DNA from 3 places in the Citrobacter sp. CRE-46 genome. Region 3 is predicted to be linked to each of the others. Evidence: predicted binding sites of a transcription regulator. Region 3 holds the regulator's gene; each other region holds the start of a gene.
The links. The regulator PhoB, encoded in region 3, activates phosphate uptake and scavenging genes when phosphate is short. The targets are predictions, from matches to a motif close to CTGTCATAAAACTGNCNNAT.

Region 1 (7,649 bases), 430 kb from region 3:
AGGTTCACGACTGACGGGTATCGTCACCACCACCGATAATGGCGGCTCCACGGGGCGTATTCGTCATTCTGAAGGCGGCATCGCCTGGGGGGACATGCGTAATTGCCTGAACCAGTTAATTACCCAACCCAGCGTTGCATCCGCTATGTTTGAATACCGTTTTGGCGGTAATGGCGAGCTTTCCGGACATAACCTCGGAAATTTAATGTTAAAGGCGCTCGATCACCTCAGCGTGCGGCCTCTCGAAGCTATTAATTTAATTCGCAACCTGCTGAAGGTGGATGCGCATTTAATTCCGATGTCTGAGCTGCCGGTGGATCTGATGGCTATTGATGATCAGGGGCATGAAGTCTATGGCGAAGTGAATATCGATCAGCTCACTATCCCACCTCAGGAACTGATGCTGTCGCCAAAAGTCCCTACCACGCGAGAAGCGGTTGAGGCAATCGCCGAAGCAGATTTGATTCTGATAGGACCAGGCAGTTTTTATACCAGCCTGATGCCGATCCTGCTGCTCGACGAACTGGCGCAGGCATTACGGCGTACCCCCGCCAGGATGGTCTACATTGGCAACCTGGGTCGCGAATTAAGCCTGCCAGCAGCCAGCCTGACGCTTAACGATAAGCTGGCAATCATCGAACAGTACGTTGGCAAGAAAGTGATTGACGCGGTGGTTGTCGGCCCGAAAGTAGATGTTTCCGCCGTTACCGACCGCATTGTGATTCAGGAAGTGCTGGAAGCCAGCGATATTCCGTACCGTCATGACCGTCAGCTGCTGCACAGCGCGCTGGAGAAAGCGGTCCAGGCATTAGGCTGAGTGGCGTTGCCTGATGCGCTGCGCTTGTCAGGCCGACAAACGCAAGCCCCCCGTAAGCCGGATAAGGGGGTTACCCCGCATCCGGCACAGGATTACGATGCCGCAATAAATAACTCGCGCAGCTGATGCAACTGGTCGCGGATCGTCGCAGCCTCTTCAAATTCGAGATTCTGCGCATGCTGCATCATCTGCCCTTCCAACTCGTGAATCTTTTGCTGCAGGGCTTTTGGCGTCATATCCAGTTCCACAACGTCAGACTTCGCACCCGCACGTGACTTCCCTTTGCCCTTCGCCTTGGTCTTCGCAATATTCTGACCCAGCGCCAGAATATCGACCACTTTCTTGTTCAGCCCCTGCGGCGTAATACCGTGCTCTTCGTTATAGCGCTGCTGCTTCTCGCGACGACGTTCAGTTTCACCAATCGCCCTGGCCATCGAGGCGGTAATTTTATCGCCGTAGAGTATAGCCTTGCCGTTGATGTTACGCGCCGCGCGACCGATGGTCTGGATAAGTGAGCGTTCAGAGCGCAGGAACCCTTCTTTGTCTGCGTCCAGAATCGCCACCAGCGAGACCTCAGGCATGTCCAGCCCCTCACGTAACAGGTTGATACCCACCAGCACGTCAAACTCGCCCAGGCGCAGGTCACGAATGATTTCCATACGTTCCACGGTATCGATGTCTGAGTGCAGATAACGCACCCGCTCGCCGTGCTCTTCGAGGTATTCGGTGAGGTCTTCCGCCATGCGTTTGGTAAGCGTGGTGACCAGCACACGTTCGTTAATCGCCGCACGCGTGCGGATCTCCGACAGCAGGTCGTCAACCTGCGTCGCCACCGGACGCACTTCTATCACCGGATCCAGCAGGCCAGTCGGTCGTACTACCTGATCAACCACGTCATCACCGGATTTCTCCAGCTCATAGTTCCCCGGCGTCGCCGAGACGTAGATGGTCTGCGGAGCCAGTGCCTCGAACTCTTCAAATTTAAGCGGACGGTTATCCAGCGCCGAGGGCAAACGGAATCCGTATTCGACCAGGGTCTCTTTACGCGCCCGGTCGCCACGGTACATACCGCCAATTTGCGGGATAGTGACGTGGGATTCATCCACTACCAGCAGACCATCAGCCGGCAGGTAATCAAACAACGTCGGCGGCGGCTCGCCTGGACCGCGTCCGGACAGATAGCGGGAATAGTTTTCAATCCCCGAGCAATAACCCAGCTCGTTCATCATTTCCAGATCGAACTGTGTACGCTGGCTTAAGCGCTGCTCTTCCAGCAACTTGTTATTCGCCAGCAGATTTTTACGGCGGTCTGCCAGCTCGACTTTAATTTCTTCCATCGCCTGCACGATACGTTCGCGCGGCGTGACGTAGTGCGTTTTAGGGTAGATGGTATAGCGGGAAATGGTCGATTCAACCTGCCCGGTAAGCGGGTCAAACAGCGACAAACGCTCGACTTCCTCATCGAATAGTTCCACGCGCAGCGCAATGTCGTCGGATTCAGCCGGGAAAATGTCGATAACTTCACCGCGCACGCGGAAGGTACCGCGCTGGAATGCCTGATCGTTACGGGTATATTGCAGCTCCGCCAGACGACGCAGGATCGCGCGCTGGTCAATGATCATCCCCACCGTCAGATGCAGCATCATTTTAAGATACAGGTCCGGGTCGCCCAAACCATAAATGGCGGAAACCGACGCCACCACAACGACATCCCGACGTTCCAGTAGCGCTTTGGTCGCCGACAGACGCATCTGCTCAATGTGTTCGTTGACCGAGGCATCCTTCTCGATGAAGGTATCAGAACTCGGTACGTAAGCTTCCGGCTGATAATAGTCGTAGTAGGAGACAAAATATTCCACCGCGTTTTCCGGAAAGAACTCTTTCATCTCGCCATATAGCTGCGCGGCAAGCGTCTTGTTAGGCGCCAGCACCATGGTAGGACGCTGTAGGTCCGCAATCACATTCGCGATGGTGAATGTTTTCCCCGATCCCGTCACCCCCAGCAGCGTCTGATGCGCCAGACCGTCCTCCAGACCTTCTTCCAGGCGACGTATCGCCTCAGGCTGATCGCCAGAGGGTTTAAAAGCGGAATTTAGTTTGAACGGTTTACTCATGAGCAGCTACCTGAAGCAATGGGCGGGCAGGTGTGTAATTTTACTCGCAGTCGTATATTTTGCCAGTAAAATATACTGGATGAAAAAACAGTAACGCGCCAGAATATTTCTGTTACACCCGCAAAATAGCCGTGACTGCAGGCCAAAATTTGCCCCCGGACAAGATAAAACACCAGCAAAAATGTGTTATCCCCAAACCAATGCCTTTTTTAACATTTGTCAAGCCAGCCGATGAAAGTTTTATGGCAACACATGACACTTCTGCGACAGCCATTGCTTTTATCTAACTATCTGTAATTTAAAGATTATTATCTCAAGCCGTCTTTCGCATCAATTTAGTCGCAGGCCGCGTCTTCTCTCGCTTACATTGTGTTTTCTAACCCTAATACACAAGGTTATCCACAGGAATAGTGGATAACTGCTTCCAGCCCGTGTGGACTGTAGCCTGGCAAAAACACCCTGACTCTCTTTTCCGCTGGGCTAAAAAAAAATTATCGCTATTTTTTGATATTTATCAGCTAACGAGGCGGCCAGGGAGAGCCGAGATCTTGCTCGCATTTTCACCATTTTCTTGTCCGCCTACTGCAATAGCGACCAGCGTTATTTCCCGTCTCGACTCAACCAACTGATGCCGTCAAAGACAAAATGCTGAGATCGAGATAACGTCCGGTCGATGCCTGCTCAGGATCTTCTGCCAGCCAGGGAATTTCCCCCAGCCCAGGTGCCGGGATCACGCGCTTTAGCGTCGCCATGTATTCAGCATGACGTTTGCCGGGCGGCGTCACATCATTGGCTACCCATCCGGCAAGCGTCAGTCCGGCCTGCTGCACCGCCTGGGCGGTCAGAATGGCGTGATTGATGCAGCCGAGCTTAACGCCAACCACCAGAATCACCGGCAACTGTTCTGTTTTGACCCAGTCGGAAAAACTCAGCGTTGGCGAAAGCGGCGTAAACCATCCACCAGCCCCCTCCACCAGTACCCAGTCAGCCTGCGCTTCAAGCGTGCGTAACCCTGCAGACATCACGGAAGCCAGAATGGGGCGACCTTCGTCGGCGCTGATGATATGCGGCGAGGTAGGTTCAGCGAAGCAGTAGGGATTAATCGCCGCATAGTCCGCCGTCACAACGCTATTGCGCTGTAATGCCAACGCATCGCTGTTTCGCAGGCCATCAGCCGTCATTTCGCTGCCCGACGCCACAGGCTTATAGCCAACGGCGCGCAACCCCATTTGTCCCGCAGCCTGGAGCAGCGCGCAACTGGCGACAGTTTTACCGACTTCGGTGTCCGTCCCGGTGACAAAATACGTTTTAGCCACGTTGAATCACTCCTAAAAAAAGATGGTAGGTCAGCGGATATTTCCCCTGCTGACAGGGCCAGGCTAACTGTAGCTGGCGCAACTGAGCGCGCGTCAGCACACGTTGCTCGCGCCCATCATGCAAATGCGTCGCGCCAATGCCTTTTAGCGAACGCATGGCGCTCAGCGCATCATCAAACCACAGCGTGACGGCATGAGACTGGTATTCAACATCCCAGCCATACAGGGCGTTTTCCAGTTGCGCCACGGGCAAAAAACGGTTGGCGTGCTCCCGATCGTCAACCGCCTGCCAGGCCTGACGAAGTTCCGGCATCGACCCCTGCGCCAGGGTACTAAACGCCACCGTCCCGCCAGGACGCACCACCCGGTAAAGCTCGCTTAACGCGCCGCGCAGGTCGCTACACCACTGTACGGCCAGATTACTCCAGGCCAGGTCAAAGCTCGCGGTTGCCTGCGGGATGTCTTCGATATCCGCCAGCAGATAATGGTGGGCGACATCGTGACGCTGCGCTTCAGCCAGCATTTGCGACGACAGATCCAGCGCGCAGACCTCACTCCCCTGCTCACGCCAGTAACGACTCATACGTCCAGGCCCACAGCCCGCATCCAATACCTGCGAGAACGTGCCGCCATCCAGTAACGCCAGTAACGCCAGTAACGCATCGGCACTTTGACGCTGTAGCTCTGCGTGTTGCTCATAGTGGGTGGCCGCGCGGCCAAACGCGGCGGCAATCGCCCGTTTATTGACCTGCGCCATGCAACACCTCCAGTAGACGATCGATATCCTGCACCTCATGCGCCTGGGTCAGCGTCAGCCGTAATCTGGCCGTACCGGCGGGCACCGTCGGCGGGCGAATTGCTGTCACCCAACATCCCTGTTGCCGTAGGGTATCCGCCAGTTGCAAGGCTTTATGGTTATCGCCAACAATCAGCGGCTGAATAGCACTGGTTGAATTCGCCAGCGTTAAGCCCGGCGTATTCACCCCAGCGCGAAAACGCTGGATTAGCATCGCTAACTTTTCCCGGCGTTCATCACCTTCACGGCTGCGGATCACCGCCAGCGCGGCACGTAGAGCCTGAGCCTGCGCCGGAGGCATACTGGTGCTGTAGATCAGATGACGGGCAAACTGCAACAGATAGTCGGCCACGCTGTCAGAACACAGGATTGCCGCGCCGCTGACGCCAAATCCTTTGCCAAACGTCACCACTAACAGTTCGGGTTTCACCTGCTGTCGCCAGCAGGAGCCGCGCCCTTCTTCACCGGTTACGCCAACGCCGTGCGCATCGTCCACCAGCAGCCATGCACCGTGTCGTTCCGCCACCACGTGGATTTCAGCGAGCGGCGCGCTGTCGCCATCCATGCTGAATACGCCTTCAGTGACCACGAGCTGCTGCCCCGGACAGGTGGCAGTCAGCAGACGCTCCAGATGATGCGGATCGTTATGGGTAAAGCGACGTAGAACAGCCGGGCTAAGGCTGGCGGCCTCCAACAGCGAGGCATGGCTAAGCCTGTCGGCGACAATACGATCGTCTTTTTCCATCAATGCGGCTATCACCGCCTGATTAGCGGCAAAACCGGAGATAAATAACAGCGCCCGCGAATAGCCCAGCCACTGCGCCAGCTCTTCTTCCAGCGCCTGGTGAGCCACGGAATAACCGCTGACATGACCCGAGCCGCCGCTGCCGACGCCAAAACGTTCAGCTCCCTGCTGCCAGGCGCAGATAATCTGCGGATGGTGGCTCAGGCCAAGGTAGTCGTTGCTGGAGAAATTCAGATACTGGCGACCGTCGGCCTGCAGCCAGCGACCGGCGCCCTGGGTCACCGCATAGCGCTGCCGCCACACATCAGCGCAACGACGCGCCGTGAGCGCATCGCCAATTTTTTGCTGCCAGGTCATACGGTTGCCGCGTTGTAGTAATCATCGGTATCCGGGGTACGCAGCGCCTGCTCGAGACGTTGTTGCTGTTCGTTATCCCCCGCCAGCACCGCCGTTTGCTGCGGGTTGAGACCCAGCTTGCGGAACAACAGCAAATCTTTATCTTCGTTCGGGTTCGGCGTGGTCAGCAGTTTGCAGCCGTAGAAAATCGAGTTAGCGCCGGCCATAAAGCACATCGCCTGGGTTTGCTCGTTCATCTGCTCGCGCCCGGCGGAAAGACGCACGTAAGAGGTTGGCATCATGATGCGCGCCACGGCGATGGTACGGATGAAATCAAACGCGTCGACGTCGTCGTTATCGGCAAGCGGCGTGCCCTTCACCTTCACCAGCATGTTGATCGGCACGCTTTCCGGCGGTGTCGGCAGATTGGCTAATTGCAGCAGCAGACCGGCGCGATCGGTGACCGTTTCGCCTAATCCGACAATACCGCCTGAGCAGACTTTAATCCCGGCTTCACGCACTTTATCCAGCGTATCCAGACGTTCCTGATAAGACCGGGTAGTGATGATATTGCCGTAAAACTCCGGCGAGGTGTCGAGGTTATGGTTGTAGTAATCCAGTCCCGCGTTGGCCAGGCGCTGAGCCTGGGTTTCGTTGAGCGTTCCCAGCGTCATGCAAGCTTCCAGCCCCAACGCTTTCACGCCCTGAACCATCTGTTCCAGGTAAGGCATATCGCGCTCGTGCGGGTTCTTCCACGCCGCCCCCATGCAAAACCGCGTTGAACCGGCCTGCTTCGCCTTACGCGCCGAGTCCAGTACCTGTTCCACTTCCATCAAGCGTTCAGTTTCCAGACCCGTTTTATAGCGAGAACTTTGCGGGCAGTATTTGCAGTCTTCCGGGCAGGCGCCAGTCTTAATCGACAACAGCGTACTGACCTGTACCTGCCGCGGATCGAAGTGCTGACGATGAATCTGTTGCGCTTCAAACAGGAGATCCAGCAGTGGTTTTTCAAATAATTCGGTGACTTGCGACATTGTCCAGCGAGAAGAATGAGCCATATTGGTATACGTTTCGTTGTCAGTTTGGTGTAGACTCGTAAACCTAAATCTTTTTAATTTGGTTTACAAGTCGATTATGACAACGGATGATCTTGCGTTTGACCAACGCCATATCTGGCACCCTTACACTTCCATGACCTCCCCATTGCCGGTGTATCCGGTGGCGCGGGCCGAAGGTTGTGAACTGATTTTAGCCAGCGGCGAGCGGCTCATTGACGGGATGTCATCCTGGTGGGCGGCGATCCACGGTTACAATCATCCGCAGTTGAACGCCGCAATGAAAACGCAGATTGACGCCATGTCGCACGTGATGTTTGGCGGCATTACCCATGCCCCGGCCATTACGCTGTGTCGCCAACTGGTGGACATGACGCCAGAAGCGCTAGAGTGCGTTTTTCTCGCGGATTCAGGTTCGGTCGCGGTGGAAGTGGCGATGAAAATGGCGCTGCAATACTGGCAGGCCAAAG
Region 2 (7,649 bases), 2.2 Mb from region 3:
GATTGCCGAGCAGGAGCGAAAAAACCCAGCCCGAACCCTGCGCATCGGCTGCTTTCCCAGCGCCTGCGCCTGCATTTTACCGGGCATTATCCACCACTTCGAGCAGCATCATCCGCACATCAAAATCATTCCCTTCGAAGAGAACAGCACGGCGATCGTTGATTCCCTGCGCAGTGGGGACATTGATGCCGGATTTGTGCATTTTCCGGTGAGCGGCATGTACTGCGTACCAGTCTATCGCGATAAATTTACCGTTGTGGTTCCCGAAAGCCATCCTCTGGCAGCCAATACCGCGGTTACGGTTGAACAACTGGTGGGAGAACCGCTGATTATCAGTAAAGGTCGCTATGAATTAAGCATCATGACGCTATTTAAAGAGAAAGGTATCGAGCCGGTTATTAAATACGAATTTAACCATCCGGATACCGCGATGAGTTTTATTCGTCAGGGACTGGGTATTGCGTTATTACCGGAGTTAACGCTGAAGGCCGTTGGCGGGGAGATACGCTCGGTGTCTCTGGAGCCGACGTTCTATCGACAGATATCGTTACTGGCAAAAGAGCCGCCAGTGGACGGCAGCCCTTTATTTCTCCTGCAGGCTTGTATGGAAACGTTGACAGCAGACGGCCTTATCTAACAGTTTATAACGTTATCCAATAAGGTCTGTGACCGGAGGTGCATCACAGGCCTTGTGCCATTACTCTTTATTCAGAAATTTCACTGCTTTGTCGGGGAAGTCGGTGAACAACCCGTCAACGCCCGCCTTGTTATACAGAATGTCATACAGCTGGTTTACGTCAGTGGTGTAATCCGGTAGCTGATCGGCACGAACAGTATAAGGATGCACCACCATCTTGTTCTGATGCGCGTCCTGAACCATGCCAGTTAACGAGATATTGCCTTTTTTCGACTTCTCATCAACCAGCATGTGGTAGTCCGGCCCAATGCCGTCCGCATACTGCGCCACCTGCTTCATGGCACCCGGTTTAAACATCCAGTCATAGTTGTAATTAACCCAACTACCGTCCGGCTTTTTCTCCTGGGTTTCATTCCAGTCAGTGTACGCAATCAACTGCACCAGATTGAGATCCATCCCCATCTTTGGTTCCAGTTCATTTTTAATGCGCTTTAACTCCGCGACATCAAAACACTGTAGGTAAACCTTGTCGTTTTTGCTGGTATACCCGTACTTTTTCAGCACTTCCAGCGTTTTCGCTGCGATGTCCTTCCCTTCCTGGTGATGGAACCACGGCGCCTTCATTTCCGGGTAAATGCCGATGTTTTTACCGGTTGAATGATTCAGTCCCTGAACGAACTCAATCTCTTCTTCGAAAGTGTGCACGCGGAAATCAGATTTACCCATCGGGAAGCGCCCAGGGTAAGTCTGTACCTTTTTGCCATTCTCGATATCAAAGCCTTCGGTAAATTTCAGCGATTTGATCTCGTCCAGCGTAAAGTCGATGGCGTAATAACGTCCATCTTTACGCGCACGATCCGGAAAACGCTCAGCGACATCGGTGACGCGGTCCAGGTAGTGGTCATGCAGGACGACCAGATGGTCATCCTTGGTCATTACCAAATCCTGCTCCAGATAATCCGCGCCCTGAGCATAGGCCATCGCTTTCGCGGGCAGCGTATGCTCCGGTAAATAACCGCTTGCCCCACGATGCGCAATCACGATTTTATCGGCGGCGACCGCCGCGCTGCTAACAACCATACCAGCCAGCATCAGCGCCACGCTGAGACTTTTCAATGTGGTTTTCATAAATTAGCCCCCGTTACGTTTCAGCTGTACTTCTTCGTGGTGACGTTTTTCGCCAATCATGACGACCACCAGCAGAATGACCGCCAGCACGCTACCGCCAATCATCACCATAAAGCCGCCGTCCCAGCCGAAGAAGTCAACGGTGTAGCCGACAATGGCGCTCGCCGCCACAGAACCGCCGAGATAACCGAACAGTCCGGTAAAGCCTGCCGCCGTGCCCGCCGCTTTTTTCGGCGCCAGTTCCAGCGCATGCAGACCGATCAACATGACCGGGCCGTAGATCAGGAAGCCGATGATAATCATACAAGCCATATCAACGTTCGGGTTCCCTGCCGGGTTCATCCAGTAAACGATGGTCGCGATAGTCACCAGCGTCATAAAGAACACGCCGGTCGCGCCACGGTTGCCACGGAAGACTTTATCCGACATCCAACCACACAGCAGCGTGCCCGGAATACCCGCGTATTCATACAGGAAGTAGGCCCAGGATGATTTATCGAGTGCGAAATGCTTCACTTCTTTCAGGTAGGTTGGTGACCAGTCCAGGATGCCGTAGCGCAGCAGATAAACGAACACGTTGGCGATAGCGATGTACCACAACAGTTTGTTTGGCAGTACGTACTGCATGAAGATCTGCTTGGCGGTCAGCTCTTCTTCGGCTTTCTCGTTGTAGTCGTCCGGGTAGTCGTTCTTATACTCTTCGATAGGCGGCAGACCGCAAGACTGCGGCGTATCTCGCATCATCGCAAAGGCGAACAGCGCAACCACAATCGCACCGAAAGCAGGCATATACAGCGCCGCTTTCCAGTCATTGAACCAGGCCATACCGAGCAGGAACAGCAGAGGAGGCAGACCGCCGCCCACGTTGTGCGCACAGTTCCAGACGGAAACAATGCCGCCACGTTCTTTCTGCGACCACCAGTGCACCATGGTACGGCCACACGGCGGCCACCCCATCCCCTGGAACCATCCGCAGAGGAACAGCAGCACAAACATAATCGCAATGCTCGATGTCGCCCACGGCACAAAGCCCATAAACAACATCACTGCGGCAGCCAGAATCAAACCTGCTGGCAGGAAAACGCGCGGATTCGAGCGATCCGAAACGGACCCCATGATGAATTTCGAAAATCCGTAAGCGATGGAGATACCGGACAAGGCAAAACCCAGATCGCCGCGAGAGAAACCCTGCTCAACCAGATATGGCATCGCCAGGGCAAAGTTCTTACGTACCAGATAGTACGCGGCATAACCAAAGAAAATCCCCAGGAAAATCTGCCAACGCAATCGACGATATGTCGGATCGATCTCCGTAGCAGGCAAACGCGCCTTATGTGGCGCTGGTTTAAAAATACTCAACATAGCGTAGCCTCCGTGGCCGTCTTTCATTCGAAGTAAACACTGCAGTTCGTCATTACTACCCTACCGCTTCCAGTGTGGCCGCGATGTTAAGGAAAGATACCTAACAAAAATGTGAAACGCAGCACAAATTGTTACAGATTTATGACAAATGTTCATAAAGGCGCACGAAATCACGTTTCATTTTCGAATAATGAGCGATTATGCGCGAAATCAAACAATCCATGTTTTTTATGTGGCTAAATGATAAAAAACGAACTGTGAGGAAAAACAATGAAAACTCGCGACTCGCAAACAAGTGACGTGATTATCATTGGCGGAGGAGCAACAGGTGCAGGGATCGCACGCGACTGTGCGCTGCGCGGGTTGCGCGTCATCTTAGTGGAACGCCACGATATCGCCACGGGCGCGACCGGACGTAACCATGGCCTGCTGCACAGCGGTGCGCGCTACGCCGTCACCGACGCTGAATCTGCCCGTGAGTGCATCAGCGAAAACCAGATTCTGAAACGTATCGCCCGTCATTGCGTTGAGCCGACGGACGGTCTGTTTATTACCCTGCCGGAGGATGAGCTCTCCTTCCAGGCTACCTTCATTCGCGCCTGTGAAGAGGCCGGTATTCGCGCAGAAGCGATTGACCCTCAGCAGGCGCGCATTATCGAACCCTCCGTCAACCCACAGTTGATTGGCGCAGTTAAAGTGCCGGACGGTACGGTCGATCCCTTCCGCTTAACCGCCGCCAACATGCTGGATGCGCGTGAGCATGGCGCGGTTATCTTAACGGCCCATGAAGTGACGGGGCTGATTCGCGAAGGGACAACGGTTTGCGGCGTTAACGTGCGCAATCATCTGACGGGTGAGATGCAGTCCCTGCATGCGCCGGTGGTGGTGAATGCCGCCGGGATCTGGGGCCAGCGCATTGCCGAATATGCCGATCTGAGTATCCGGATGTTCCCGGCCAAAGGATCGCTGCTGATTATGGATCATCGCATAAACCAGCATGTCATTAATCGCTGCCGTAAACCTTCTGACGCCGATATTCTGGTGCCTGGCGATACCATTTCGCTCATTGGCACCACCTCGCAGCACATTGATTACGACGATATCGACAGCAACCGCGTCACCGCAGAAGAGGTCGATATTCTGCTGCGCGAAGGTGAGAAACTGGCGCCGATTATGGCGAAAACACGCATTTTACGCGCCTACTCCGGTGTGCGACCGCTGGTCGCCAGCGACGACGATCCAAGCGGTCGTAACGTCAGCCGCGGTATTGTGCTGTTCGATCACGCTGAACGTGACGGACTGGATGGGTTTATCACCATTACTGGCGGCAAACTGATGACCTACCGTCTGATGGCGGAATGGGCCACCGATGCCGTTTGCCGTAAGCTGGGCAATTCTCAACCTTGCACCACCGCAGACACCGCGCTGCCCGGCTCGCAGGAATCCACCGAGCACACGCTGAAACGCGTAATTTCGTTGCCCGCGCCGTTGCGCGGTTCGGCGGTCTACCGTCACGGCGATCGCACCCCGGCGTGGCTTAGCGAAGGTCGTCAGCACCGTAGCCTGGTCTGTGAATGTGAAGCGGTCACTGCGGGCGAAGTGCAATACGCCGTCGAGAATTTAACCGTCAACAGCCTGCTGGATTTGCGTCGCCGTACCCGCGTTGGTATGGGGACCTGCCAGGGCGAATTGTGCGCCTGCCGCGCCGCAGGTTTGCTGCAACGTTTTAATGTCACCACCGCTGCGCAATCTATTACCCAGCTTTCCGATTTCCTCAACGAGCGCTGGAAAGGCGTGCAGCCTATCGCCTGGGGCGACGCGCTGCGCGAAAGCGAATTCACGCGCTGGGTCTATCAGGGATTGTGCGGTCTGGAAAAGGAGCACCAGGATGAAATTTGATACCGTCATTATCGGCGGCGGCCTGGCAGGACTGCTGTGCGGCCTGCAACTGCAAAAAAGCGGGTTGCGCTGTACGATTGTCACGCGCGGCCAAAGCGCCTTGCATTTTTCCTCCGGCTCACTGGATTTGCTCAGCAACTTGCCCGATGGTCAACCGGTGATGGAGATAGAAGCCGGTCTGAATGCGCTGCGTACTCAGGCGCCCACGCATCCGTATAGCATCATCGGAACACAGAACGTCCTGGATCTTGCCCAGCAGGCGCAGGATCTGCTGGAAGAATGCGGAACGCATTTGCAGGGCAAAGTACACCAGTCACATCAACGCGTAACCCCGTTGGGAACCCTGCGCTCAACCTGGTTAAGTTCCCCAGAAGTTCCGGTGTGGCCACTGTCCGCACAGCGTATCTGCGTTGTCGGTATCAGCGGTTTACTGGATTTTCAGGCGCATCTCGCCGCGGCCTCGCTGCGCCAGCGCAATCTCAGCGTCGAGACGGCGGAAATCGATCTGCCTGAACTGGATGTCCTGCGTGATAATCCAACCGAGTTTCGCGCTGTCAATATTGCGCGCCTGCTGGACAACGAAGATAAATGGTCGCTGCTCTATGATGCTTTACTGCCACTGGCAAAAACCTGCGACATGATTATTATGCCAGCCTGTTTCGGCCTGGCGGATGAGCGCCTTTGGCACTGGCTTAACGAGCGCCTTCCCTGCTCGTTGACGCTGTTACCGACTCTACCGCCTTCGGTACTGGGTATGCGTCTGCACAACAAATTACAGCGCCAGTTTGTACGCCAGGGCGGTGTCTGGATGCCGGGTGATGAAGTGAAGAAAATCACCTGTCAGGATGGCGTCGTCAATGAAGTCTGGACCCGTAACCATGCCGATATCCCGTTGCGTCCACGCTTCGCCGTGCTCGCCAGCGGCAGCTTTTTCAGCAGCGGTCTGGTCGCCACGCGCGAGGCCATTCACGAACCGATCCTCGGACTGGATGTACAGCAAACCGCCACCCGCGCCGAGTGGTATCAGCGTGATGTCTTCGATCCGCAACCGTGGCAACAGTTTGGCGTCACAACCGATGCCACTTTGCGCCCGTCGCTGGCGGGGAAAACGGTAGAGAACATGTATGCCATCGGTTCTGTTCTCGGTGGTTTTGACCCTATTGCCGAGGGTTGCGGAGGCGGCGTATGCGCAGTCAGCGCCTTACACGCCGCACATGACATTGCGAAACGTGCAGGAGGACAGCAATGAGCGACACACGTTTTGAAAGTTGTATCAAGTGCACGGTGTGCACCACCGCCTGCCCGGTAAGCCGCGTCAATCCGGGCTACCCTGGCCCAAAACAGGCCGGACCGGACGGCGAGCGTCTGCGTCTGAAAGATGGCGCCTTATACGACGATGCGCTGAAATACTGCATTAACTGTAAGCGCTGCGAAGTGGCGTGTCCGTCAGATGTGAAAATTGGCGATATCATCCAGCGTGCGCGCGCCAAATATGACACTACGCGTCCATCGCTGCGTAATTTTGTTTTAAGCCATACGGATTTAATGGGAAGTGTATCCACCCCGTTCGCGCCGATAGTGAATACCGCCACCTCGCTGAAACCGGTACGCCAGTTGCTGGACTACGCGCTGAAAATCGACCATCGCCGTACGCTGCCGAAATACTCCTTTGGTACGTTCCGCCGCTGGTATCGCAGCGTTGCCGCACAGCAGGCGCAGTATCCGGAGCAGGTCGCCTTTTTCCACGGCTGTTTTGTTAATTACAACCATCCGCAACTCGGCAAAGACCTGATCAAGGTCCTGAACGCCATGGGAACCGGCGTACAGCTGCTGAGCAAAGAGAAATGCTGCGGCGTACCGCTGATCGCCAACGGCTTTACCGATAAAGCGCGCAAACAGGCGGTCAGCAACGTGGCCTCGCTCAGGGAAGCAATTGACGGGAAAGGTATTCCGGTGATCGCCACCTCATCAACCTGTACCTTTGCACTCCGCGATGAGTACCCGGAAGTGCTGGACGTCGACAACACCGGCCTGCGCGAACATATTGAGCTGGCGACCCGCTGGCTGTGGCGCAAGCTGGATGAAGGCAAAACGTTGCCGCTGAAGACGCTACCGCTGAAAGTGGTCTATCACACGCCTTGCCATATGGAGAAAATGGGCTGGACGCTCTACACGCTGGAGCTGCTGCGCCAAATTCCGGGACTGGAGCTGACGGTGTTAGATTCTCAGTGTTGCGGAATCGCCGGAACATACGGCTTTAAAAAGGAAAACTACCCGACGTCACAATCGATTGGCGCACCGTTATTCCGCCAGATTGAAGAAAGCGGTGCCGATATCGTTGTCACCGACTGTGAAACCTGTAAATGGCAGATAGAGATGTCTACAAGCCTTCGCTGTGAACATCCGATCACCCTGCTTGCCAAAGCATTAGGTTAACTCTGTTGCCCGGTGGCGTTTGTTACCGGGCATTTTTGCGTACTCTGTTCCGCCTATCTGAATACGTTGCAATCGGGCGTATTTATCTCTGATTCACTCACGCAAATAGCCAAATCCCCCAATGCAGCTCTGATTAAAAGTGAGTACCGTCATGCCATCTTCTCCTTCAGGTGACGGACTACCATGG
Region 3 (7,649 bases):
CCGTTAGCTGACTGATCGACCAGAATTGCGCTATCGGAGCCCAGACGGAACAACGCAAGGTACAGCAGCGTTAAGCCCACACCCGCCATCAAACCAGCCCAAACGGTGTAACGGGTCAGCAGACGCGACTCGGTAACGCCACGCGAGCGGGCGGCGTTAACAATAACAATACCAAATACCATCGCGCCCAGCGTATCCATGGTCAGATAACCATTTACGAAACCATTCGAAAATGCTGCGGTTTGATAGGCTTCCATCGCATTGCTGATCGGGCCTGCCGGCCAGACAATCGCGGCGACAGACAGTACCACCAGCGCAAGGATTTTCAGCGGAGCAAGGAAGTTGCCGACGGTATCCAGCAGTTTGCCTGGATACAGCGACACCAAAATAACAATCGCAAAATAGACCACGCTGTAGATGAACAGCGGCAGTGCAGAGTCACCGGTCAGCGGCGCAATCCCGACTTCGAAAGAGACCGTTGCGGTACGCGGCGTCGCGAACAATGGACCAACCGCCAGATAGCAGACGGTAGCCAGCAGCAACCCAGCAACCTTACCGATAGGCGTACTCAGGCTGTCCACACCGCCACCGACTTTCGCCAGCGCGACAACGGTAAGTACCGGAAGACCAACGGCGGTAATCAAAAAGCCAAAAGCCGCAGTCCAGACGTGTTCGCCTGCCTGCAAACCAACCATTGGGGGGAAGATGATGTTACCTGCACCAACGAACAGTGCAAATGTCATAAATCCCAAAGCGATAATATCGCGCGATTTTAACTGATGGGTCATAAAGTCTTACAGCCTGTGGATGTGGTGTTGAAAATAATAAATTTTTGCCTTTCCCTGGGGGACAATACAGCGGCATTTTTGCTCAATTCCAGCGGGAAACACTCCCGACCTGGCGCGGCGAAGAATAGTTTTTCGATTTACCGCGTAAATGCAGTCGGTATGACAGCATCTGGAGCGCAATTTAAACGCTTATAACGTTTTAAAGCAAGGTGGGATCCAAAAACCAGAACAATATAGCGATATGAAAAATGCAGTTAGCACAAAAAACCATTTCATGGAAAAAGGTATGGGTAATAGTTCGAACAAAAAACAATCAAACGTCGCAAAATTCAGGATGTAACTATTGACCACATAAAAAAACCAGCTCGCGCTGGCTTTTGGAAAGATTATCTTACGAATACGGGTTAATCGTTACTTTTGGCCATTAAACGTTCCGGGATGACGAAACTAAATCGCGTCCCTTTGCCTGGCGTACTTTCGATATTCAGGCGGCTATCGTGATGTTGCAGAGCATGTTTCACGATGGCCAGACCCAGTCCACTCCCGCCCGTTTGTCGGGATCGCGCTTTGTCCACGCGATAGAAGCGTTCGGTCAAACGAGGAATATGCTCCGCAGCAATACCAGGCCCATTGTCCTCGACGCTAAATTCCGCCCCAGAGGCAACATGCTGCCAGCGCACGGTGATGTGCGTACCCGCGGGGGTATGGTTCACCGCGTTATACACAAGATTCGAAATCGCGCTACGCAGTTGCTCCTCATTTCCCCGCACGCTCAGGTGGCTATCAATATCAAAAGTAAACGTATGATTATTCTGACTCAGCGTGTGCGCCTCGTGTTCAACCACGCGCAGCATCATCGGCACGTCCACCTTCTCATTAAGCAGTAGCGCTGGCGCGGCCTCTATTTTCGACAACGTCAGCAACTGCTTCACCAGCCCTTCCATGCGGTACGTTTGCTCACGCATGGTATGCAGCGCTTTTTCACGCGTCGTTCCTTCCAGCGGATGCTCCTGCATCATTTCCAGATAACCTTGTAGCACCGTCAGCGGCGTACGCAACTCATGGCTGGCGTTGGCGAAAAAGTTACGCCGCGAACCTTCCAGTTGGTGCATCTGGGTAACATCGCGCGCGACCATCAGCAATTGCTTATCGGTATAGGGCATCACGCGAATCTCCAGATGCCGTCCGGTATTGAGCACCAGATTGATTGGCCGACTAAAATCACGCGTTTTCAGATATTGCGTGAATTCCGGGTAGCGCAGCAGGTTAAGTATATTTTGCCCGCTATCGTCCGGCCAGCGCAGTCCCAGAACCTGCTGGGCCAGGCCGTTACACCAGAAAATGCCCCCCTCTTCAGTCGTCAACACCACCGCGTCGGGTAGCGATTCCGCCCCACTGCGAAAACGTTTAATCAGATTACCCAGTTCCCGACGGCGCTTTTTGTTGCGCAGCTGCATTTGATGCAGCCCATACAGCAACGGCTCCCAACTTCCGCGCCCCGGCGGCGGGGTCATGCTTCTGTCGACCCATAACCACCAGGACAAGCGTAATAAATTCCAGAAATGCCAGACAAGCAGGCCGGTTACCGACGCCAGCAAAAACCAGGGCAGGTAACCAAAAAAAGCGCTAAGGATAAACGCCGGTATGCAGCAGAGGATCAGCTCCAGTACCAGCCTTTTCCATGACAATCGTTCTAGCAAACGTCTTACTCCATTAACAGCCTAATCCGTCAGGCCCCTATTCATGTTAGTCAGAAGCGGGTCGAAAAACGATATCCCGTCCCACGAACCGTCTGCACCATACGATCATGTCCACTGTGCTCCAGCGCTTTACGCAAGCGGCGGATATGCACATCCACTGTCCGGTCTTCCACGTACACATTGGTACCCCAGACATGATTGAGTAATTGCTCACGGCTATAGACGCGTTCAGGGTGGGTCATAAAGAAGTGCAACAGTTTGAATTCTGTCGGCCCCATATCCAATGGATCCTCGCCGGTCATCACGCGATGCGAGGTTGGGTCAAGGCTCAGCCCCTGCATCTCAATAACCTCTTCCACCGCCATGGGGGAAATACGACGCAGAACAGCTTTAATACGCGCCACCAGCTCCTTGGGAGAAAACGGCTTGGTAATATAATCATCCGCGCCCGTTTCCAGACCCCGTACACGATCTTCCTCTTCTCCCCTCGCCGTCAGCATCATGACGGGAATATCCCGCGTCATCGCTTCGCGCTTGAGATGTTTAATAAACTGTAGGCCCGAGCCGCCGGGTAGCATCCAGTCAAGCAGGACGAGATCCGGCCAGGGTTCATTGAGTTGGTTCACAGCACTGTCATAGTCTTCGGCTTCTACGGTTTGAAAACCGTTTTGCTCGAGCACGAAGCAGACCATTTCACGAATTGGAGCTTCATCTTCTACGACCAGAATACGTCTCGCCATGATTTGCCCTGTTTATAATTAAATCGTTTGCCATCAATACGGTGCCATTATGCGTCAGTTTTATGACAGATTTATGAAAAGATAGTCCAGGTTTAACGCAGCCCCGCGAATTATGACAGCCCTTAAACAAGATATTACCGTCCTTGCAGGGTTATAATCCCCGCCACTGTTTTATCGTCATGGAACTCTTATGCGCATCCTTCACACGTCTGACTGGCATCTGGGCCAAAATTTCTACAGCAAGAGCCGCGCCGCTGAACATCAGGCCTTTCTCGACTGGCTGCTGGAAACGGCACAATCCCAGCAGGTGGATGCCATTATTGTGGCGGGCGATATTTTCGATACCGGCTCACCGCCAAGCTATGCCCGTGAGCTGTATAACCGTTTTGTCGTTAATCTGCAGCAAACCGGCTGTCATCTGGTGGTGTTGGCAGGTAACCACGACTCCGTCGCCACGCTCAACGAATCCCGCGATATTCTGGCGTTTCTCAATACCACAGTGATCGCCAGCGCTGGCCATGCGCCGCAGGTGCTGTCTCAACGCGACGGCACGCCGGGCGCGATCCTGTGTCCGGTGCCTTTTTTACGCCCGCGTGACATCATTACCAGCCAGGCCGGGCTAACGGGACAAGAGAAACAGCAGCATTTGCTATCGGCTATCACCGACTATTACCAACAGCAATATCATGACGCCTGTACGCTGCGCGGCGACCAGAATCTGCCCATCATTGCGACCGGGCATCTGACCACCGTTGGCGCCAGTAAAAGTGACGCTGTACGTGACATTTATATTGGTACGCTGGACGCCTTTCCGGCGCAAAACTTTCCACCCGCCGATTACATCGCGCTGGGACATATTCATCGGGCGCAGGTTATCGGCGGAACAGAGCATATTCGCTACTGCGGTTCGCCAATTGCGCTCAGTTTTGACGAGTGCGGCAAAAGCAAATGCGTCCATCTGGTGAGCTTCGAAAACGGCAAGCTGAGCGCTGTTGAACACCTCACCGTACCGGTCACCCAGCCGTTGGCGGTGCTGAAAGGTGATTTAGCCGCGATTACCGCCCAACTAGAGCAGTGGCGCGGTGTGCAGCAGGAACCGCCAGTCTGGTTAGATATCGAAATCACCACCGATGACTATCTGCACGACATGCAGCGTAAGATTCAGGCATTAACCGAAGATTTACCGGTAGAGGTGTTATTGGTGCGCCGTAGCCGGGAACAGCGCGAACGTATTATGGCGAATGAACGACGTGAAACGCTAAGCGAGCTGAGCGTGACGGACGTTTTTGCCCGTCGCCTGGCGCTGGAAGAACTCGAAGAATCGCAACGCGAGCGCCTGAATCAACTGTTTAGCACCACCTTACACACGCTTGCCGGGGAGACCGAAGCATGAAAATTCTCAGCCTGCGTTTGAAAAACCTCAATTCTCTGAAAGGAGAATGGAAAGTCGATTTCACGGCTGAGCCCTTTGCCAGCAATGGGCTGTTCGCCATCACGGGTCCAACGGGCGCGGGAAAAACCACCCTGCTGGACGCCATTTGTCTCGCGCTGTATCACGAAACGCCGCGGCTCAATACCGTGTCTCAATCGCAAAACGATCTGATGACCCGCGACACCGCCGAGTGTCTGGCCGAGGTCGAGTTCGAAGTCCGGGGCGAAGCCTATCGCGCATTCTGGAGCCAGAACCGCGCGCGCAATCAGCCTGAAGGCAACCTACAGGCTCCGCGCGTAGAACTTGCCCGCTGCGCCGACGGTAAAATCCTCGCCGATAAAGTCAAAGACAAGCTGGAAATGACCGCCGAACTTACCGGGCTGGATTACGGTCGTTTCACCCGTTCGATGCTGCTGTCTCAGGGGCAATTTGCCGCATTTCTAAATGCCAAACCGAAAGAGCGTGCCGAACTGCTGGAAGAGCTGACGGGGACTGAGATCTACGGCCAAATTTCCGCCATGGTGTTTGAAAAGCATAAAGCAGCGCGTACAGAGCTGGAAAAACTGCAGGCGCAGGCCAACGGCGTGGCACTGCTCGCTGCGGAGCAGGTGCAGTCCCTGACAGAGAGTTTGCAGGTACTTACTGACGAGGAAAAACAACACCTTGCAAGCCAGCAGACTCAGCAACAGCATCTCAACTGGCTCATTCGGCAAAATGAGCTACAGGCAGAAATCAACCGTCACCAACAGGCGTTACAGGCCGCAAAACAGGCGCAAGAAGACGCGCAGCCACAGCTGGCGGCGCTGAGTCTGGCACAACCGGCCAGAGCGTTACGCCCTCACTGGGAGCGAATCCAGGAACAAACGGCTACGATAGCGCGTACGCGGCAGAATATTCAGGAAGTGAATGCTCGCTTACAAAGCAGCTTAGCGCTGCGCGGGCGCATCCGTCAGCAGGCGCACACGCAGTCGACCGCCTTGCTCGCCGGACAACAGACGTTAATCGACTGGCTGAACGAACATGATCGCTTCCGCTTGTGGGGCAGCGAACTGGCTGGGTGGAAGGCCCTGCTGGCGCAACACTCCGACGCCAGCGCCCAGCTACGCCAGTGGCAGCAATTACGGGAAAACGACACGCGTAAACTGGATGCGCTGGCGCTTCCCACGCTGACACTTTCGCCGCAGGAGGTCACGGCGGCGCTGGCGCAACATGTGCAGCTCCGTCCGTTACGCCAACGTCTGAGCAATCTGCATGGGCAAATCGCCCCGAAGCAAAAGCAGCTGGCGCAGTTACGCGCGACGCTGGTGCAACGTCAGCAAGAGCTAACGCAGCGCAACGCGGTGCTTGCCGAAAAACGTCAGCGCTATAAAGATAAAAATCAGCAGCTTGCCGATGTGAGGATCATTTGCGAGCAGGAAGCCCGCATCAAAGATTTGGAAAGCCAGCGGGCATTATTGCAATCCGGCATGCCTTGTCCGCTGTGCGGCTCCACCACGCATCCGGCGATTGAGCGCTATCAAACGCTCGAACTGAGTGTTAATCAGGCACGACGTGAAGCACTGGAAAAAGAGGTTAAAACCCTGGCTGATGAGGGCTCAACGTTACGCGGTCAGCTTGAGGCCATAACCCAGCAACTCCAGCGCGATGAGCGTGAAGCACAGACGCTTTCTCAAGAGGAGCAAGCGCTTACTCAAGAGTGGCAGACAGTCACTACCAGCCTTAGCGTGACGCTGCAACCGCAGGATGATATCGCCCCGTGGTTTGCCGCCCAGGAAGAATACGAACAACAACTTCACCAGTTGAGCCTGCGTCATACCCTGCAGGCGCAAATCACGGCGCATACCGAGCAGATTACCCAGCTCCAGCAGCAAATTGACCAGCGCCAGGCGACGTTAACCGCCGAGCTGGCCCGCCATGGACTGTCCCTTCCTGCTGCAGATGACGCTAATTCGTGGCTGAGTGAGCGGGCGAGAGAAGCGCAAATGTGGCAGCAGCGCCAGAACGAACTCACCGAGTTACAGGCGCGAATAGCTCAGCTCACGCCGTTGCTGGAAACGCTGCCTGAGAGCGATACGCTGTCTGCAAGTACTGAGAATCTGTCGCTGGAAAACTGGCGACAGGTGCATGACGATTGCCTGTCTTTACAAGGCCAGTGGCAAACCTTGCAACAGCAGGAGGCGCAGGACCTACAGCGCGCCGCAGAAATTCAGGCACAGTTTGATGCCGCACTGCAGGCCAGCATCTTTGCCGATCGTGACGCCTTTGTTGCCGCACTGCTGGATGAAGAAACCTTTAGCCGTCTGGAGCAGTTAACGCAATCGCTGGAAAAGCAGCAGCAGCAGGCACAAACGCTGCTTAATCAGGCTCAGCAGGCGCTGGCGAGCCATCACCAGCAGTTGCCAACCGGGGCGGATCTCACGCTCACGGCACAACAGCTTCGCGACGCGCTGGCGCAGCTCACCCAGCAGCTACGGGAAAATACCACGCGTCAGGGCGAAATTCGCCAGCAGCTGAAACAGGATACTGAACATCGCCAGCAGCAGCAGGCGCTGATGCAGGAGATTGAAAACGTCACGCAGCAGGTTGAAGACTGGGGCTATCTGAATGCGCTGATCGGCTCGAAAGAGGGAGATAAATTCCGCAAGTTTGCCCAGGGACTGACACTGGATAACCTGGTGTGGCTTGCCAACAACCAACTCACTCGTTTGCATGGTCGCTATCTGTTAAAGCGTAAGGCCAGCGAAGCGCTGGAGCTGGAAGTGGTTGATACCTGGCAGGCCGATGCCGTGCGCGACACCCGTACGCTTTCCGGCGGCGAGAGCTTCCTCGTGAGTCTGGCGCTGGCGCTGGCGTTATCCGATTTGGTCAGCCACAAAACGCGAATTGACTCCCTGTTCCTCGATGAAGGTTTCGGCACGCTGGACAGCGAAACGCTGGATACCGCGCTGGACGCGCTGGATGCGCTGAACGCCACCGGCAAAACCATTGG

Region 1: the regulator PhoB is predicted to act here: its motif matches at 3,182-3,201, upstream of uvrB (excinuclease ABC subunit UvrB).
Region 2: the regulator PhoB is predicted to act here: its motif matches at 3,256-3,275, upstream of glpT (glycerol-3-phosphate transporter).

Annotation. Positions count from the first base shown of each region.
Region 1 covers NZ_CM184341.1:3,509,738-3,517,386, forward strand. The annotation lists gene yvcK (uridine diphosphate-N-acetylglucosamine-binding protein YvcK) at 1-817, shown strand, start outside; gene uvrB (excinuclease ABC subunit UvrB) at 910-2,931, opposite strand; gene bioD (dethiobiotin synthase) at 3,549-4,247, opposite strand; gene bioC (malonyl-ACP O-methyltransferase BioC) at 4,240-5,004, opposite strand; gene bioF (8-amino-7-oxononanoate synthase) at 4,988-6,145, opposite strand; gene bioB (biotin synthase BioB) at 6,142-7,182, opposite strand; gene bioA (adenosylmethionine--8-amino-7-oxononanoate transaminase) at 7,259-7,649, shown strand, end outside.
Region 2 covers NZ_CM184341.1:1,745,340-1,752,988, reverse strand. The annotation lists gene AC534G_RS08215 (LysR family transcriptional regulator) at 1-637, shown strand, start outside; gene glpQ (glycerophosphodiester phosphodiesterase) at 698-1,765, opposite strand; gene glpT (glycerol-3-phosphate transporter) at 1,769-3,127, opposite strand; gene glpA (anaerobic glycerol-3-phosphate dehydrogenase subunit A) at 3,398-5,026, shown strand; gene glpB (glycerol-3-phosphate dehydrogenase subunit GlpB) at 5,016-6,275, shown strand; gene glpC (anaerobic glycerol-3-phosphate dehydrogenase subunit GlpC) at 6,272-7,462, shown strand; gene AC534G_RS08185 (Rpn family recombination-promoting nuclease/putative transposase) at 7,646-7,649, shown strand, end outside.
Region 3 covers NZ_CM184341.1:3,941,997-3,949,645, forward strand. The annotation lists gene brnQ (branched-chain amino acid transporter carrier protein BrnQ) at 1-788, opposite strand, end outside; gene phoR (phosphate regulon sensor histidine kinase PhoR) at 1,193-2,488, opposite strand; gene phoB (phosphate response regulator transcription factor PhoB) at 2,539-3,228, opposite strand; gene sbcD (exonuclease subunit SbcD) at 3,419-4,621, shown strand; gene sbcC (exonuclease subunit SbcC) at 4,618-7,649, shown strand, end outside.